DNA from 2 places in the Lactiplantibacillus sp. YT640 genome. Region 1 is predicted to be linked to the other one. Evidence: predicted binding sites of a transcription regulator. Region 1 holds the regulator's gene; the other holds the start of a gene.
What was found. Region 1 encodes CtsR, which represses protease genes until heat stress. Its sites were predicted from a motif close to TTGGTCAAAAAAGGTCAAANA; they were not measured.
Positions count from the first base shown of each region.

Region 2: ACOV1R_RS11015 (ATP-dependent Clp protease ATP-binding subunit) is a predicted target of CtsR. The motif match lies at 2,404-2,424, and genes of this name have one in related genera.

Region 1 is NZ_JBMNVY010000008.1:68,923-73,138, reverse strand. Features, by position in the region: gene serS (serine--tRNA ligase) at 1-683, shown strand, start outside; tRNA gene ACOV1R_RS07685 (tRNA-Leu) at 1,100-1,181, shown strand; tRNA gene ACOV1R_RS07680 (tRNA-Thr) at 1,185-1,257, shown strand; tRNA gene ACOV1R_RS07675 (tRNA-Gly) at 1,282-1,353, shown strand; tRNA gene ACOV1R_RS07670 (tRNA-Leu) at 1,362-1,447, shown strand; tRNA gene ACOV1R_RS07665 (tRNA-Arg) at 1,458-1,531, shown strand; tRNA gene ACOV1R_RS07660 (tRNA-Pro) at 1,539-1,612, shown strand; tRNA gene ACOV1R_RS07655 (tRNA-Pro) at 1,663-1,736, shown strand; gene ACOV1R_RS07650 (CtsR family transcriptional regulator) at 2,226-2,693, shown strand; gene ACOV1R_RS07645 (ATP-dependent Clp protease ATP-binding subunit) at 2,712-4,216, shown strand, end outside.
Region 2 is NZ_JBMNVY010000018.1:10,906-15,121, reverse strand. Features, by position in the region: gene ACOV1R_RS11015 (ATP-dependent Clp protease ATP-binding subunit) at 112-2,331, opposite strand; gene ACOV1R_RS11010 (hypothetical protein) at 2,814-3,011, shown strand; gene ACOV1R_RS11005 (phosphocarrier protein HPr) at 3,161-3,427, shown strand; gene ptsP (phosphoenolpyruvate--protein phosphotransferase) at 3,427-4,216, shown strand, end outside.

The sequences.
Region 1 (4,216 bases):
TCACTGATGAATCTATGTACGGTACCGGCCAATTTCCTAAGTTCAAGGAAGACGCTTTCCGGATTACGACGCAAGATTTGACGTTGATTCCAACGGCCGAGGTGCCATTAGTCAACTATTATCGTGATGAAGTTATTCCGGCTGAAAAATTACCAGTTTACTTTACGGCCTTATCACCAGCCTTCCGTGAAGAAGCTGGTAGTGCTGGTCGTGATACGAAAGGCTTGATTCGCTTACACCAATTCAATAAGGTTGAAATGGTTAAGTTCACGAAACCAGAAGATTCATGGGATGAATTAGAGAAGTTGACCAACAATGCCGAATCATTGCTAAAGAAACTTGGGTTACCATATCACGTTATTACGTTAACGACTGGTGACATGAGCTTCACAGCTGCCATGACACATGACTTGGAAGTTTGGTTCCCAGAACAAGACAAGTACCGGGAAATCTCGAGTTGTTCAAATTGTACTGATTTCCAAGCTCGGCGGGCGCACATTCAATATCGCGATGACGATGGCAAATTGCAATTCGTTCATACTTTGAACGGGAGTGGCTTAGCTGTCGGTCGGACCGTTGCGACCATTTTGGAAAACTATCAAAATGAAGATGGGACGGTTACGATTCCGGATGTATTAGTTCCATATATGCACGGTAAGACGAAGATTGAAAAACAAGGTTAATTGAGATGAAGTTAGCGAACTCGCAGTGATGCGAGTTCGCTTTTTTTGCATAATTAATGAGTATTAAAAGGAACTGTCGATTTTAAAATGTGAGTGGAAATAACGGCCGAGTTGACTAAATAATTGCGGGACGGGCAGAATGTCGGGACAACATTTCAGGCGCAAAAGGGCGAAAAAGCTGGGTTTACTGAAATTTATTCACCTTTTTTTGAAAATAGGGTTTGCTATTTTCGGCTACCGTGCTATAATATTTCTTGTCGGAAAAATATAACTTGTTTATCCAGTAAAAAGTATATTTATCCATTTATTTGAAAAAAGTTGTTGACAAGTATTCAACATGATGATAAAGTTAAATAGTTGTCAAGGCATACCAGTAAGAACTGTTTGAACCGGCAACAAGGCATGATTAACATCATGCGGGTGTGGCGGAACTGGCAGACGCGCTAGATTTAGGTTCTAGTGTCTTACGACGTGGGGGTTCGAGTCCCTTCACCCGCACATGCCGACTTAGCTCAGTTGGCAGAGCATCTCACTAGTAATGAGGAGGTCGGAGGTTCGAATCCTCTAGTCGGCATTTACAATTTAATAGCTTTATTATGCGGAAGTAGTTCAGTGGTAGAACATCACCTTGCCATGGTGGGGGTCGCGGGTTCGAATCCCGTCTTCCGCTTTTAATTTGCCGGGGTGGCGGAATTGGCAGACGCACAGGACTTAAAATCCTGCGGTTAGTGATAACCGTACCGGTTCGATCCCGGTCCTCGGCATTTTAAATAAGCACCCATAGCGCAATTGGATAGAGTGTCTGACTACGAATCAGAAGGTTGTAGGTTCGACTCCTACTGGGTGCATTAGTATCGGGAAATAGCTCAGCTTGGTAGAGCACCTGGTTTGGGACCAGGGGGTCGCAGGTTCGAATCCTGTTTTCCCGATCGTTTAACACAGTCTTAGTTAAGTGCTAAGGCTTTTTATTTAATTTTCTCGGGAAGTAGCTCAGCTTGGTAGAGCACTACGTTCGGGACGTAGGGGTCGCAGGTTCAAATCCTGTTTTCCCGATTACGGTTAAACCAACTAATCCAGTCATTTGGCTGGATTTTTTTATGGCCTTTTTTGTAAGCAGGGGTGTTTCAACGGTCAGGGGACACTTTTGCGACGTTACTCACTAAGTCAGCCATGTGAAGAATACGGTGGTTGTGACTCATAATCCCGACAAGGCAACAGCCACTGTTAGTCATGAGCTCGGAGAAATTAGTCTCGGAACTGCTGTTCATCGTTGTGATACCAGTGCCCATCGCCTGCAATGAGGAGTGACTCAACTTGACATATTTTAAATAGGTAGTTCAATGAATATGGAGACCTAATAATTTAATCATTATGAGGTTCTAAACGGTTGAATCAATTGAAAGCAAACGTTCGGCGTGCTATGCTGTAACAACCGTTAAGCACATGCTAGTCCGCGGTTTGGGTGAAATTCTTTGCTTTTTTCCATTATCCTCGTATAATAATAGTCAATATTAGTCAAAGATAATGAAAAGGGTGAAGCACATGCAAAGTCAAAATATCTCGGATATTATTGAAAAGTATTTAAAAAGTATTTTGGCGGACTCGGAGCATGTTGAAATTCGACGGTCAGAAATTGCCGACCTTTTCAACGTGGTACCCTCACAGATTAATTATGTGATTAAGACCCGGTTTACGATCCAAAATGGTTACTTAGTTGAAAGTAAACGTGGCGGTGGTGGTTATATTCGCATTGAGAAGGTTAATTTGGTCGATGATGCTGATGTGTTGGACGCCCTCATACAGGTGATCGGCGATTCAATCACACAACGAGATGCTTATGCGGTCGTCCAAAGTTTATACGAGGACGACGTCTTAAATCGTCGAGAAGCGCAATTGATTTTAGTGGCGATTGACCACGAGACGTTAGGATTAACGGACCGGGACTTAGAAAACAGTCTGCGGGCCCGGATAATTATCGGAATCTTGAACCACTTGCGTTACGAAAGCTAAAGAAAGCGAGGAATCGCAATGGATAACTTATTTACACCTAGTGCCAAAAGTGTGCTGGTACTGGCACAGGAACAGGCCAAATATTTCAAGCATCAGGCAGTTGGTACGGAGCATTTGCTATTAGCATTGGCCATCGAAAAGAATGGAATTGCTAATAAGGTGCTACAACAATATGCCGTTAGTGAAGATGACATTCGTGAAGAAATCGAACGGTTCACTGGCTATGGGACGTTGAGCAATGTTGGCAAGGATACTTACTTGCCATATTCACCAAAGGCCAAAGAAATTTTGTCCGTTGCCGGTGATGAAGCAAAACGGCTCGGTGCCAACAAGATTGGAACGGAACATTTGTTGTTAGCGATGCTCTCTGATGAAAGTATCCTTTCCTCGCGAATTTTAATGAATTTAAACTTAGATCTAGGTCAGACGCGTAAAGTCGTTCTTCGCAAGCTAGGTGTCAGTGACGCCATGAGTAAGCGCAAGGGTAACGCGGCTAATCGCGGTGGCAAGAAGACTGAAGGAACGCCAACCTTGGATTCTCTGGCGCGCGATTTGACCCAATTAGCTAGTGAACAAGAAATGGACCCGGTAGTAGGTCGTTCCAAGGAAGTCAAACGGGTCATTCAGATCCTGTCACGGCGGACGAAGAATAATCCGGTCTTGATTGGTGAACCTGGGGTTGGGAAGACTGCAATCGCCGAAGGTCTAGCCCAAAAGATTGTGGCCGGTGATGTGCCAACTGATATGGCAGATAAGCGTTTGATGATGCTCGATATGGGATCGTTAGTCGCTGGGACAAAGTATCGTGGTGAATTCGAAGACCGCCTGAAAAAAGTGATTGATGAAATTTACAACGATGGCCATGTGATCTTATTTATCGATGAATTGCATACCTTGATTGGTGCCGGTGGTGCTGAAGGGGCTATTGATGCCTCTAATATTCTGAAACCCGCACTTGCACGAGGGGAACTCCAAACGATTGGGGCAACCACTTTAAATGAGTATCAAAAGTACATTGAATCTGACGCTGCGTTGGAACGGCGTTTTGCAACGGTCATGGTCAATGAACCGACCGAAGACGAAGCCGTTGAAATCTTAGATGGACTACGGCCACGCTATGAAGAACATCATCGGGTTACGATTACGGATGAAGCTGTTGATCAAGCAGTCAAGCTATCCAGCCGGTATATCAGTGATCGTTTCTTGCCTGATAAGGCCATTGACTTGATGGATGAGGCGGCAGCTAAAGTCCGCATCGATCAGATGGATCAACCAACAAAGCTATCCAAGAACCAGGACAAGTTAGCGCAACTGCGTGAGGATAAGGAAACAGCGATCGAAGCACAAGATTTTGAACAGGCCGCTGATATTCGTAAGCAGGAGATGCAACTGAAGCAACGCCTAGATCGAATCGAAGCTGACCAAGACGCCGAAGTGACTGAGGGGGCAACACCACACTATGATTTACAAGTCACAGGTGAGGATATTGCTCAGGTCGTTGCCGAATGGACCGGGGTTCCGTT
Region 2 (4,216 bases), on a different contig from region 1:
TGGCAGAGACGCGGGCTATTCATAGCGACTCAATGAGGATTTGAGGTAGGCACAAAAAAGAGCCAGAAGTGTAAACGATTGTTTACGCTTCTGGCTCTAAATTTAATTATCTTATTCGGACTTCGTCTCAGCCGCCAAAACAATCTTGCCGTCTTCAACTTTTGCAACCATGTTCTTAACGTCGCCGTGGTCCAAATAGAAATCGGCGATGCGATCTTCGATTTGTTCCTGGATAACACGCCGGAGTGGGCGAGCCCCCATCTGAGGGTTGTAACCTAGTTCAACGAGTTTTTCCTCGACAGGTTCTGTGACGTGGACGTGTAAGCCTTGGTTAGCTAACATACCGTTGACGTCTTCGATCATCAAACCAACGATCTTCATCAAGTTTTCCTTAGATAAAGCGTTGAATTGAATGATGTCATCGAACCGGTTTAAGAATTCTGGCTTGAAGTAGTCCGTCAACCGGCTAGTGATATCGTGCGTCTTGCCTTCAGCAGCGGCACCAAAACCGACATTAGCTTCACTGTCGCCAGTCCCAGCGTTGGAAGTCATGATGATGATCGTATCCTTGAAGCTGACAGTCCGACCTTGTGAGTCGGTCAGCCGGCCATCATCGAGGATTTGCAAGAACATGTGCATGACATCCGGATGAGCCTTTTCAACTTCGTCTAGTAAGACTAGGCTATATGGATGACGACGAACCTGTTCAGTTAACTGACCGGCTTCTTCGTAGCCGACATAGCCAGGCGGTGAACCGATCAACTTAGCCACTGAATGTGGTTCCATGTATTCACTCATGTCAAACCGAATCATGGCATCTTGAGAACCAAACAGTTCCTTAGCAAGTTGTTTAGCCAATTCAGTTTTACCAACCCCGGTTGGGCCGACAAACATGAAGGAACCAATTGGCCGGCCAGTTCCGTTCAGACCGATTCGATTACGCCGGATGGCCCGGGCAACTGCTTCAACCGCTTGGTCTTGACCAATAACCGTACTCTTAAGGTCGGGTGCTAAGGTCTTCATTTGAGCCTGTTCCTTAGCCTGCAAGTCACCAACTGGAATACTTGTCTTTTCTTCGACAATTTGTTCCATGTCCTTGACCGTTACAGTGGCAGTATCGTTATTAGGCTGGTCTGAACTTTCATCGGGCTTAGCTTTTTCTAACTTAGCAACTTGATCGCGATAGTAGGCGGCTTTTTCGTAGTCTTCCTTCTTCAAGGCGTCCTGTTTCTGCTTTTCTGCCTCGTCGATCTTTTCTTGAATCGTCTTTGGATCGACCGTCTTCAACGTCAAGTTCTTACGTGAACCAGCTTCATCGAGTAAATCGATGGCCTTATCAGGTAAGAAACGATCTTGAATGTAACGATTTGACAACTTGACGGCTGCCACAATGGCATCTTGATCGTATTTAACGTGATGATAGTCTTCGTACTTCTTCTGAATGCCTTCGAGAATCTTGATAGATTCTTCCACGCTCGGTTCGTTGACCGTGACCGGTTGGAACCGGCGGGCGAGGGCGGCATCCTTTTCGATGTCGCGGTATTCGTTTAATGTCGTGGCCCCAACTAATTGGAAATCACCACGGGCAAGGGCGGGTTTCAGAACGTTCCCAGCATCCATACCACCTTCAGCATTACCGGCACCCATGATTTCATGGATTTCGTCAATGAAGAGGATGATATTCGGATTGCTTTGAACTTCCTTCATTAATTGTTGCATTCGTTGTTCAAATTGACCTCGAATACCGGTGCCTTGAACAAGGGAAGCCACGTCCAAACGAATAATTTCTTTATCTAACAGTTTTTGTGGAACTTGACCAGAAACGATTTTCTGTGCTAGTCCTTCCACGACCGCCGTTTTACCAACCCCAGCTTCACCAATTAAAACGGGGTTATTCTTGGTCCGGCGATTCAAAATCTCGATAACCCGATTAATTTCGGTATCGCGACCAATCACTGGATCGATTTTGCCCTGTTTAGCTTGCGCTGTTAAGTTGAAGCCGTATTGGCCAAGGAGGCCACCGCCGTTGTTATTGCCACGACGATTGCCGCCATTAGGACCAGCTGGCTGGGTCGGTGGGGTCTGTTGTTGCCGGTAAGCGTTATTAGGATCAACGCCACCCTGCATTGCACGGAAAATGTCGTCAAGACCACCAAAACCGAATGGATCTTGTGCCATATCAGCACCTCCAACTCCGTTATTTGGTTGCTGTTCCTGATTCTTTAGCAGTTGATAGCAATTTTGACAAAGGTTGATTTGTCGCCGCTGACCGTTGACGCTCGTATATAAATGGATCGTCGCTTCGTTCTTATGGCAATTGTCACAAAGCATTATGCTGTCACACACCTTTCGCATCAGAAATATAACTAAATCGATTAGGATCATAGTTAAAGGTTCATCGGCTCTTTGACCTTTGTTGACCTTTGACTATTAGTATAGCGAATTTACGGACTGTTGCAAGTGAAAAGCCTCAGGGTCAAAACTGGACGTGCGGCCGGGATAATTCGCAATGGCTGATTGATTCAATTATTTCTGAATAGTCTGGATAGTCGCAACTCATAGCTTGTCATGTAACCGGATTCGTTGTATATTAATTATCTGGTTAGGATAAGTGATGATGTAACTGTCTGTCTATATTATAGTACAAAGCGGTTTTTTTGCATGTATCGAGCCTGACCAGTTTTGATGTTTGCAGCGCATCGTTTTTCATTGGTGACCGTCAACAGCCAGTGAGCGGCGGAGAACTTTGTTCGTAAATATCAAAATAATGATGCAGTAATGTGTCAACCTAACTTTGAGGAGGCGGTAATTGTTTGGCAACGGATTATACCCAGTTAATGGAAGCGTTGCGTCATGGCGAACGCGACAGTTTTACCGTAACGCCGGATGAATTTATGGCTTTTCACGATGCCTATATGAAGTATGAGTATCGTAAACGAGTCATTGGTACGGCGGACTTAGATGGCCGCATTGTTTACCATTTCGAGAAGGATGGTAAGACAACCAATTAATAGGCCTAGCTTGAATGAAAGGGCTTGTATTTTAATTGGATAATTGCTATCATCATTATTAAGGGCTCTTGAGTATACGTGTTGGCGGCAACTCGAATTGACTCGGAACCAATTTTAAATTTATTTATCTTGAAGGAGATCGAATAGTTATGGAAAAGAAAGAATTTCACGTTATCGCAGACACTGGTATCCACGCACGTCCCGCAACTTTATTGGTACAATCAGCAAGTAAGTTCAACTCAGAAATTACGTTGCAATACCAAGACAAGTCCGTTAACTTAAAGTCCATCATGGGTGTTATGTCACTCGGTGTTGGTAAAGACGCTGACGTTACCATTTCTGCTGAAGGTGCCGACGAAGCCGACGCTATCGCAGCTTTAACTGAAACGATGAAGAAAGAAGGATTATCTGAATAATGGCTGAAAAGGTACTAAAAGGAATTGCGGCCAGTGATGGTGTTGCAATTGCTAAGGCCTATATGCTAGTTGATCCAGATTTATCATTCGAAAAGACAACAGTTTCCGATACGGATGCTGAAGTTGCACGGTTACATGACGCTTTCGATGCTTCCAAGGCTGAACTAAAGGTCATTAAAGACAAAGCGGTTGAAAACTTGGGTGAAGAAGAAGCAGAAGTTTTTGAAGCTCATATCACCATTTTGTCTGACCCAGAAATGCTCGGACAAATTGAAGGTAAGATCAAGGATGATAAAGTCAATGCTGAAGAAGCTTTGAAGGAAGTTACTGATACTTTCATTTCAATGTTTGAAGCGATGACGGATAATGCATATATGCAAGAACGAGCCGGTGATATTCGCGACGTAACGAAGCGGGTCTTAAGCCACTTGTTAGGGGTAACCTTACCAAGTCCAGCTTTAATTGACTCCGAAGTAATCGTGGTTGCCCACGATTTAACACCTAGTGATACAGCTCAACTTGATCGTAAGTATGTTAAGGGCTTCATTACTGACATTGGTGGTCGGACTAGTCATTCAGCCATCATGTCACGGACGCTTGAAATTCCAGCGGTCGTTGGATCTGAATCTGCCACGACTGATATCAAAGAAGGCGATACGGTCGTCTTGGATGGTATCAACGGTGACGCTTTAGTAGCCCCAACGGATGCTGAAGTTGCTGATTACCAACAAAAGGCTAAAGACTTTGTTGCGCAAAAGGCTGAATGGGCTAAGTTGAAGAACGAGGCCA